Regions from separate parts of the Streptomonospora arabica genome, predicted to be linked through region 2. Evidence: riboswitches for the same ligand, from Rfam matches in the RefSeq annotation. Region 2 holds a riboswitch; each other region holds the start of a gene.

Region 1 (3,264 bases), on a different contig from region 2:
CCCGGCGATCGCCGTGGCGGCTCCGGCCAGGAGCACGACCGCGACGGCCCCGAGCGCACGGGTCGACGCGAGCCGCGTGCCGAGGCCGCGGGCCATGTCCTCACCGAGGGCGACCGTGTTGAGCTCGCGGCGAACCGCCGCCGCCAGGCAGAGGCCCACCAGGACGGCCGGGGCGGCCACGAGCAGCTGCCCGGTGTCGGCGCGCGTGAGCGAACCCACGGTCCAGAACCGGAAGCCGTCGAGTGCGGAGGGGTCGAGAAGGGTGATGGCCGTGGTCGCGGATCCCACCATGGCGCTGAGCGCCGCACCGGCCAGCGCGAGCTTCACCGGCGCCGCGCCGCCGGCGCCGAGCGAACCGAGTGCGTAGACGAAGACCGCGGCCAGCGCGGCCCCGGCGAAGGAGAACCACAGGTAGCCGGTGAGGGCGCCCACCTGGAAAACGGACATGGCGACCACGACGGCGAACGCCGCACCGGCGTTGACGCCGAGGATGCCCGGCCCCGCCAGCGGGTTGCGGGTCAGCCCCTGCATCACGGCACCCGCGATGCCCAGGCCGACCCCGGCGAGCACCCCGGTCGCGGTGCGGGGCACGCGCACCTGCCACACGATCCGGTCGGCCTCGCTGCCGGCGGGCGCGACCAGGGCCGAGACCGCGTCGGTGAAGGAGAGGGCGTAGTTGCCCGTGACCAGCGACAGAGCACACGCGGCCGCCAGCACCAGACCGGCCGACGCCAGGCCCGCCGCCCGGCCGGCGCGGCCGGACAGCAGGCCCCGGCGCGGCTCGCCCGGCGCCCGGGGCGCTGTGGCGCATCCGGTCCCGGGCGGCGCGGTCGCACCGGTCACGGGTTACTGCTCGACCAGGTCCGGATGGATGCGGGAGGCCACCAGCTCGATGCTGTGCGCCGCCCGTACCCCGGCCGCCCGGTCGGCGAACAGGAACGGGTGGACCTCGCCCTCGGCGACGGCCGCCACCCCTTCCAGCGCCGGGTCCGACATGATCGCCCGGACCTCGTCCCGGGCATCCTGCGTAGTCATCCCGGCGTCGCAGCAGGCGTCGGTGAGGATGACGTCGGGATCGCGTTCGACGAGCTCCTCCACACCGACGTCGACGTTGCGCTTCCCGGTCAGGTCGGCGAAGGCGTTGACGCCGCCCGCGTGCTCGATGATCCGGGTACCGAAGTCCACTCCGCTCGCCACCCGGTAGCCGCCGTCCTCGCCGGGGGAGACGATCGCCACGGACGGGCGCTCGGCCCCCTCCACCTTCGCCTCCACGGCGGCGATCCGCTCCTGCATGTCGGCGATCACCCGTTCGGCCTCGTCCTCGGCGCCGAACAGCGCGCCGAGGTCGCGCAGGTCCCGGTAGACGCTGTCCACCCGGACCGACTCCGGGTCGATCGCCCGGTCGGTCAACCCGTCCTCGCTGGGGCACAGCGGGCTGAGGATCCAGCTCTGCACCCCGAGCTCGCGCAGGCTCGCGCGGGTGCCGACCGAGCGGTCCGGGCTGTTCTCGGCGAAGAACCCGTTGAATCCGGAGATGACGAAGTCGGGCTCGGTCTCCAGCAGTCCCTCCCTGCTCGGGAGCGTCGGCACGTAGTCGGCCGCGGCCTGCTCGTCGGCGTACTCGGGCAGCACCTCGGCGTCCAGGAACGCGGTGCCCACCAGCCGGTCGCTGAGCCCGAGGGCGTGGGCGACCTCGATGCCGGGCTGGTATGCGGCGTAGACACGCTCGGGCGGCGCCTCCACGGCGACGTCGATGCCGCAGTTGGTACGGGTGACGGCGTCCTCGCCGACCGACTGCTCGGGGGCGGGGGCGCCGCAGCCGGCGAGCAGGACGACGCAGGCCATCGCGCACGCGGCACGGGGTGAACATGAAGATACGGGGGCCATGAGACCGCCTTTTCCAGGTCCTCGTGGAATCGGGTCGTGCGGTGCCGTGGCCGGTCTCCTGGCTGACGGGTGAACGCGCGCTGTGTCCGGCCTTCCCAGGGATCGCGCCCCAGTGGCCCGTTCGGACGAACGACACAGCACTCCCGATCACAGTGGCGAGGGCCGCACCGGTTTCACACCGGATTCCCGTTCACCACGGCGCCGCCGACGCTAGCACGCCGCGCTCTCGGCCCTCGGGCCCGGGGAGCGGTCGGCCGCCCGGGTGCCGGACGGTTCGCGGAGCCGCGGGCGCGGCCACGTCCCCCAAGGGGGCGGCCGCGGTTCCTGCACCGGCGCGGTCGGCGGTCGCGCTTTCTTGCCGGAGGGGCGGGGCGGACGCCGTGCGTTCGGGCGCAGGTCCCGGTCGGGCCGGGACCTCCGTCCCCTCTTCTGCGACCGCCGTCGTCCGCGCATGCGCACGCACCTGCGGTTTCGCTGTTCGCGGGCGTGCGGCGGCGCGTCCCGCCCCTCGCAGGCGCGCCCGGCGGGTGGGAGCGGCGTCGCGAGCGGGTACGCCAGTCCGGGAGACGGCGGAGGTGCGCGGTCGAAGCGCAGCGCCGCCGCAGCAGAGTGAGGTGACCTGCCATGGCCGAGGCCCACGCCCCCATCCGCGTGTTCCTCGTCGACGACCACGACGTGGTGCGCCGCGGAGTCGGCGCCCTGCTCGGCGACGAGCCCGACATCGAGGTGGTGGGCGAGGCCGCCGGCGCCGCCGAAGCGACCGCGCGCATTCCCGCGGTCCGGCCCGACGTGGCCCTGCTCGACGTCCGCCTGCCCGACGGCAGCGGTGTCGAGGTCTGCCGCCAGGTGCGCTCGGACCTGCCCGACCTGGCCTGCCTCATGCTCACCTCCTACGCCGACGACGACGCGCTCTACGACGCCGTCATGGCCGGAGCCTCCGGCTACGTGCTCAAGCAGATCCACGGCTCCGACCTGGTGGGCGCCATCCGCACGGTCGCCGCGGGCGAGTCCCTGCTCGACCCGCGCAGCACGGCCCGCATGATGCGCCGCATCCGCGAGGACGCCCAGCGCACCGACCCCCTGGCCGAGCTGTCCGACCAGGAGCGGCGGATCTTCGAGCTGATCGGCGAAGGGCTGACCAACCGCCAGATCGGCGAGCGCATCTTCCTGGCCGAGAAGACCGTCAAGAACTACGTCTCCAGCGTGCTGGCGAAGCTGGAGATGCAGCGCCGCACCCAGGCCGCCGCCTACGCCGCCCAGCTCAAGTCGCAGAAGCCCCACCGCCGCGACGCCGACTGAGCCCCGCCTCCGCCGGGCCGAAGGTCCCCTCCTCCGCGGGCGCAGGGCCCGCGCGCCACCGCCCTTCGCCGCTGCCCG
Region 2 (3,264 bases):
TGACCCGGTCAGGATGAACAGCAGCGGCCCCCAGGCCGCGCGGGCGAAGGCGCGCGGCGACACCCGCGCCGGCCCGAAGGCCGCGGCCAGGGCGACCGCGGCCACCAGCGGCGCGGCGGGCCACGTGGGCAGCGCCAGCGCGCACACCAGCAGGCCGCCGAACAGCAGGCCCTTGGCGGCGGGATGCACCCGCCGCCACGGACTGGTGTAGGCGGCGGCGTCGATCGCCAGCACGCGCGGCTACCGCTCCGCGGAGCCGGAGTCCGCCTCGGCGGTGTCGGCAGCCGCGTCCGCGGACCGCTCGGCGGTCTCGGTGCGCGGGGCGTCCGGCGGCGCCGCCCGGCCTCCCGCGAGCCTGCTGCGCGTGCGGACGACGCCGAAGTAGTAGCCGATGATCCCGGCGCCGATCGCGGCCTGCAGGGCGAAGATGCCCGACTCGATCTCGGAGGAGGGAGGCTCGTAGATCGAGGTGAACCACGGCTCGTAGCCGCGGTCGATGTCGGTCACGGCGCTTTTGGCCTGCGCGTCCGCTCCGGCGAAGGGCTCCTCCAAGTGGCTGCCGGCCCCGATGAGCAGGGGCAGCACGGCGATCAGCGCGGCGGCGGCGATCAGCAGCCAGGTGGTCGCGGTCCTCGGCATCTCTCAGCCCGCCTTCTTCTCGGTCGCTTCGGTCGCGTCGGCGGAGGGCGCCGGGGCGGCGGGCCGCGTCAGTACTCCCAGCCGGCGCAGCTGGTCGGGGCTGACTCGGCACAGCAGCCGCACGAGCACCACGGTGACCAGGCCCTCGATCACGGCCAGCGGGACCTGGGTCACCGAGAAGATACCGGCGAACGTCGCGAACGAGCCGGGGAACCCGGATGCGGGGTCGGGGAAGGCCAGGGCCAGCTGGACGCTGGTCATGGTGTAGGTGGCCAGGCTGCCCAGCGCGGCGGCGCAGAACACGGCCGCGCCCAGCGAGGTCTGCTCGCCGGCGGAGGCGGTGACCGCGCGGACGAGCCGGTAGGCGCCGTAGGCCGCCCACGGCCCCACCACCGCCATGGAGAAGACGTTGGCTCCGAGGGTGGTCAGCCCGCCGTGCGCCAGCAGCAGCGCCTGGAACAGCAGGGTTATCGTGCCCAGCGCGGCCATGACGGGCGGGCGGAACAGCACCGCGCCCAGGCCGGCACCGGTGGGGTGGGAGCAGCTTCCGCTGACCGACGGGATCTTCAGCGCCGACAGCACGAAGCAGAACGCACCGGCGGCGCCGACGAGCAGCTTGGCATCGGGGTCGGCACGGACGGCCTGCGTGAGCGACCGGACACCGTGCGCGACGAACGGGGCCGCGGCGGCGGTCCAGGCAGCGGCGTGCTGCCAGGGCAAATAGCCTTCAGCGATATGCATCTCGGGGGACCCAACTTCCAGCACCTCGTGGACGGTCGTCGCGCCGTGGCCGGTCTCCTGGCTGACGGGTCGCCGCCCTCCGCCGGCCTTCCCAGAAGCAGCGTCGCTGGTGCTCCCAGTGGCCTGCGCCGACGTGCCGCGAACGGCGGTCGGGGCATTGGACTTCCCGCTCACAGTGGCGAGGGCCGCGCCGGTTTCAAACCGGACTTCCCGAACACCACGGCCCATCGAACGTACGGCCCGAGCGGCGGATCCGCAATAGGAGGACATCCCGTGGGCGCTGCCGCGGTCCTGCCCGAAACCCCGTGTACGCTGGGCCTGCGCCGCGCCTGAGGGGCCACCGGGACGCCGCGGTGGCACTGGTCTCAGCGCCGGCGCCGCACGGAAGGAGCGCCTTGCCCGACCCCGCCGAGCCCACCGCTCCGGTGGCTGTGACATCGTCGTGCACGGCCTGCGGAGCCTGCCTGCTGACCTGTCCGGAGCACGCGCTCCGACCGCAGGGCGGGCGCCTGGCCGTACTGGGCGACCGGTGCACGGGCTGCCTGGAGTGCGTGGAGATCTGCCCGGCCGACGCGATCGCCGTCCTGGATGAGTGACCGCGCCGGTAGAGCAGGAGCAAGGGGGAGGAGACGACCGTGGAGCGGCGGGTGCACCCGATCGAGACCGAGTCCTTCGCCATCCTGCGCTCCCGGGTCGACCTGGGGCCCATGCCGCCGCTCAGCCGCGCCGTGGCCGAGCGGGTCATCCACTCCAGCGCCGACCTGGACTACGCCGCCGACCTGGTGATCGACGACGCCGCGGTCGAGAAGGCCGCCCGGCTGCTGGACGAGGGCGCACCGGTGGTGACCGACGTCGCGATGGTCGCCGCGGGCATCACCGCCCGCGACTGCGTGTGCCGCATCTCCGACCCGCGCGCCGAGCGCCTGGCGCGCACAGCCGGGATCACCCGCTCGGCGGCGGCCGTGCGCACCGCCTACTCCGACGTCGGCCCCGGCGCCGTCTGGGTGGTGGGCTGCGCCCCCACCGCGCTGACCGAGATCGTCGCCCGCCAGGTCGAGCCCGCGCTGGTCATCGGCCTGCCCGTGGGTTTCGTGGGCGCCGCGGAGTCCAAGGCCGAACTGCGCGCGAGCGGACTGCCGCAGGTGAGCAACGTCTCGGAGAAGGGCGGATCGGCGGTCGCCGCTGCGGCGCTGAACGCTCTGCTGTACGGTCCCGTACCCGTACCCGAGTGAGCCGGGCACCGTCGGCGGCGCGCCGCGAGGCGCGCGCCGGCACGGCCCGCTGAACGAGGAGTCAGAGAGGAGGAGCCGGCCACCGCGAACAGGCGGCGGCAGCGGCGCCGCACGGCGCCGGGCCGACCGCGCCGCGCAGCGGCGGACCCCGCGGGTCCGGGCCCCTGCGCATCCGAGCACACCGCCGTCGCAACGCGGCTCTCCCCCAACCCGACAAGTCGGACAGCGCTGCCTGAAGGCGTGTCCGAAACACCCCACTCACCGGTTAGGAATCGGATGCAACCCCCTTTGCTGCTGGTCGGACACGGAACCCGCGACGACAAGGGCGTGGCGGACTTCGAGGCGTTCGTCGAGCGCCTGGGCCGCCGCTTCACCGACCGCGAGGTCGCCGGGGGCTTCATCGAACTCTCGCCGCCCCCGCTCACCGAGGCCGTCGGCGACCTCTACGGCAAGGGCCACCAGCGGGTGGTCGCCCTGCCGATGATGCTGGTGGCCGCCGGCCACGCCAAGGGCGACATCCCCGGCGCGCTCGCTCGCGAGAAGGAGCGCCACTCCGGGTTCGACTACGCCTACGGGCGCCCGCTCGGCCCCCACCCCACGGTGCTTCGGCTGCTCGCCGAGCGCCTGGAGGAGGTCCTCGACACCGCGCCGT
Region 3 (3,264 bases), on a different contig from region 2:
GGGCCCGCTCGCCGAACGAGGACAGCAGCGGCGCCGCCTTCTTGCGGGGCACGACGGCGCGGACCCGGCCCTTCTTCGCCGGGGCGATCTGGCCCTCGTCGAACTCCACCACGAGGCCGCCGTCGGGGTTGAACCCCACGGAGTCGTACATCTCTGCGATGGGGTGCAGCTTCGAAACGTCGACCCCGTCGCGGTCCTTCAGCCGCTTCTTGACCAGCCCGTCGAGCTCCTCCAGGCTGCCCTGGCCGTCCAGCAGCTCGGTGGAGTAGGCGGTGCGGCCGGACTCGGTGTTGTACCAGTAGGTGGAGTAGCCGGTGCGCTCGCCGTCGCCGTCCTTCTCGTGCTGGGTGAGGCGGACCGCCAGGACGTTGCCGCCCGCGGCGCTCACCTGCCAGTCGACGGTGTAGGACTTCGCGCCCCGCTCGGCGCTCGCGAAGTCCCGCGCCTCCTGCGCGGTGATCTCGCCGAGCCGCTCGGTGAACGGGCCGGCCTTGGGCACGCGCGGGTAGGACACGTGCGTCTCCACACCGCCGTCGAGGGTCTTGGTGGAGGTCTGCTCCTCCAGGCCGGGGATGTGCTCCGTGTCGACGGCGGTCAGCTCGTCCGGTGCGCCCGTGGCGGGCGTGGCCCGAGGCGAGGCCGACGCCGAGGCGTCCGACGCCGCCGGGTCCGCATCGCCGCCCGTGCAGGCGGTCAGCGCCAGAAGCAGCGCCAGAGCCGCCGCGCCGGGTGCCGTACGCACGGTTGCTGATCGGGAACGGGGCGTGACGGCGCCTGGCCGTGACCCCGGATGCGAGCCGACTGGCTGGTGCTTCAACTGGTGCGCGTCCTTCACGGTTCTGGAGTCGGGTGCCGGTGAATGTGTCGCCCTGGGAATCCGCGCGGGTTCCGCGAATGACATATCGATTCGGACACGGTCCATCGGTCGAGGGTAATCTCCGCAGGGGCGAATTAGGCGACAGAAGACGTCATGTTGCAGCCAACAACCGCACAAGGTTGGCAAAGCCCGCCGCAGCGGATCGGTCTCGCGTTCCGTCGGAGCGGTTCGGGGCGGCGGCCACCAGGCCTCGTCCGGTCGCTGTGCGGGCCCGGGAACGCTGTGTGGGGAGGCGTCCACGGGCGGCCGTGACTGCCTGGACTATAGTTGCAGCCGCGGTCGGTACACGCATGTTGCGCCGTGCGTGTCGCAAGAGGGAACCCGGTGCGAATCCGGGACTGCCCCGCAGCGGTAAGTGGGAACGAAAGCCGTCATCGGCACTGGGCGTACGCGCCTGGGAAGCGGCGGCCGGTAGGAGGAGCGGCCCGAACGGGCCGTGCCGTGCCCACGAGTCCGAATACCTGCCACCGCCCGCGGGCGAACGCGCCCGCGGTGGTCCGTGCGCCTCGAGGGAGGGCCAGGGCGGTGACGCGCGTGCGCTCGCACACCCTCTCCCGCGGCCGCGGATCGTCCGGCTGATCGACGAGGGAGAGAACAAGCCATGCGAGAAGGCCACACGTCCGCGGGCGGTGCCGCATGATGCCCACGACCGTCCACGGATACCCGCGCATCGGCGGCGACCGGGAGCTCAAGCGCGCCTGCGAGTCCTACTGGGACGGCCGCTCCAGCGCAGCCGACCTGGACGCCGTCGCCGCACGCCTGCGCCGAGGAGTCTGGGAGTCGCTGCGCGACGCCGGGATCGGCGCGATCCCCTCCAACACGTTCTCCTACTACGACCACGTCCTCGACGCCGCGGTCCTGTTCGGGCTGGTGCCCGAGCGCTTCCGGGCGGCGTTCGAGGCCGCCGAGGACCGCGAGTCCGAGCTCGCCGCCTACTTCGCCATGGCGCGCGGGACCGGCGACCTCCCGCCCATGGAGATGACCAAGTGGTTCGACACGAACTACCACTACCTGGTCCCCGAGCTGTCGCCCGCGACGCGGCCGCGCCTGGCGGGCGGCAAGCCGCTGTCGGAGTACACCCAGGCCAAGGGGCTGGGCGTGCCGACCCGGCCGGTGCTCGTGGGGCCGCTGACGCTGCTCATGCTGGCCAAGCCCGCCGCGGACGCCCCTGAGGGCTGGCGGCCCCTGGACCTGCTCGACGACCTGCTGGGGTGCTACTCCGAGCTGCTCGCCCGGTTGTCGGCCGTGGGCGCCGAGTCGGTGCAGATCGACGAGCCGATCCTGGCGAGCGACGAGGGCCGCGCCGAGCTTGCGTGCCTGGAGTACGCCTACGGCCGCCTGGGCGACCAGGCCCGGCGGCCCGACCTGCTGGTCTCCACCTACTTCGGCGCGATCGGCGCGCAGGCGCTGGAGGTGCTCAAGGGCACCGGTGTCGAGCGGATCGGCCTGGACTTCGTCAGCGGCCCCGAAGGGGTCGGCGAGCTGGCGCGGGTCTCCGGCCTGGGTGACAAGACACTGGTCGCGGGTGTCGTCGACGGGCGCAACGTCTGGCGCGCCGACCTGCCCGCCAAGCTGTCCACACTGGGCTCGGTCCTGGGGCTCGCCGGCCGGGTGGAGGTGAGCACCTCGTGCTCCCTGCTGCACGTGCCGATCGACCTGGACGCCGAGCCCGGCATGGACCCGGCGGTGCGCGAGCGGCTCGCGTTCGCCAAGCAGAAGGTCGACGAGGTGGTGCTGCTCGGCCGCGCGCTCTCCGAGGGGGACGAGGCCGTCACGGCGGAGCTGAAGGCCGCCCGCGGCGCCCCGCCCGCGTCCTTCACCAACTCCCGCGTGCGCGCCCGGTTGCAGGCGCTGGGCGGCGAGACCAGCCGGGTGGGTGACGAGCAGCGCACGGTCGCCGGCAAGGAGCCCGTGCTGGCGACGACCACCATCGGCTCCTTCCCGCAGACGCCCGAGGTCCGCAGGGCCCGCGCCGACCACCGGGCCGGGCGCATCGGCGGAGCGGAGTACGAGCGCCTGATGCGTGCGGAGATCGACCGCGTCATCAAGCTCCAGGAGGACATCGGCCTGGACGTGCTCGTGCACGGCGAGCCCGAGCGCAACGACATGGTGCAGTACTTCGCCGAGCAGCTCGACGGCTATGCCACCACCGCCAACGGCTGGGTCCAGTCCTACGGGTCGCGGTGTGTGCGCCCGCCGGTCCTCTACGGCGACGTGTCGCGCCCCGAGCCGATGACCGTCGACTGGATCACCTACGCCCAGTCCCGCACCGCCCGGCCGGTCAAGGGCATGCTCACCGGCCCGGTGACCATGCTGGCGTGGTCGTTCGTGCGCGACGACCAGCCGCTGGGCGACACCGCCCGGCAGGTGGCGCTGGCCCTGCGCGA

The links. A riboswitch is a leader RNA that binds a small molecule or an ion and turns the genes downstream of it on or off. The one in region 2 is predicted to bind cobalamin.
Region 1: linked by a shared signal. The riboswitch ahead of ABD284_RS17950 (ABC transporter substrate-binding protein) and the one ahead of ABD284_RS19565 (energy-coupling factor ABC transporter permease) in region 2 are both predicted to bind cobalamin.
Region 3: linked by a shared signal. The riboswitch ahead of metE (5-methyltetrahydropteroyltriglutamate--homocysteine S-methyltransferase) and the one ahead of ABD284_RS19565 (energy-coupling factor ABC transporter permease) in region 2 are both predicted to bind cobalamin.

Annotation. Positions count from the first base shown of each region.
Region 1 covers NZ_BAAAQI010000011.1:152,793-156,056, forward strand. Annotated here, with positions in the region: gene ABD284_RS17945 (FecCD family ABC transporter permease) at 1-843, opposite strand, end outside; gene ABD284_RS17950 (ABC transporter substrate-binding protein) at 847-1,845, opposite strand; cobalamin riboswitch at 1,919-2,100, opposite strand; gene ABD284_RS17955 (response regulator) at 2,512-3,186, shown strand.
Region 2 covers NZ_BAAAQI010000014.1:72,722-75,985, forward strand. Annotated here, with positions in the region: gene cbiQ (cobalt ECF transporter T component CbiQ) at 1-234, opposite strand, end outside; gene ABD284_RS19560 (energy-coupling factor ABC transporter substrate-binding protein) at 241-639, opposite strand; gene ABD284_RS19565 (energy-coupling factor ABC transporter permease) at 643-1,380, opposite strand; cobalamin riboswitch at 1,411-1,617, opposite strand; gene ABD284_RS19570 (4Fe-4S binding protein) at 1,776-1,976, shown strand; gene ABD284_RS19575 (precorrin-8X methylmutase) at 2,016-2,612, shown strand; gene ABD284_RS19580 (sirohydrochlorin chelatase) at 2,889-3,264, shown strand, end outside.
Region 3 covers NZ_BAAAQI010000013.1:89,011-92,274, reverse strand. Annotated here, with positions in the region: gene ABD284_RS19075 (polysaccharide deacetylase family protein) at 1-742, opposite strand, end outside; cobalamin riboswitch at 1,140-1,360, shown strand; gene metE (5-methyltetrahydropteroyltriglutamate--homocysteine S-methyltransferase) at 1,517-3,264, shown strand, end outside.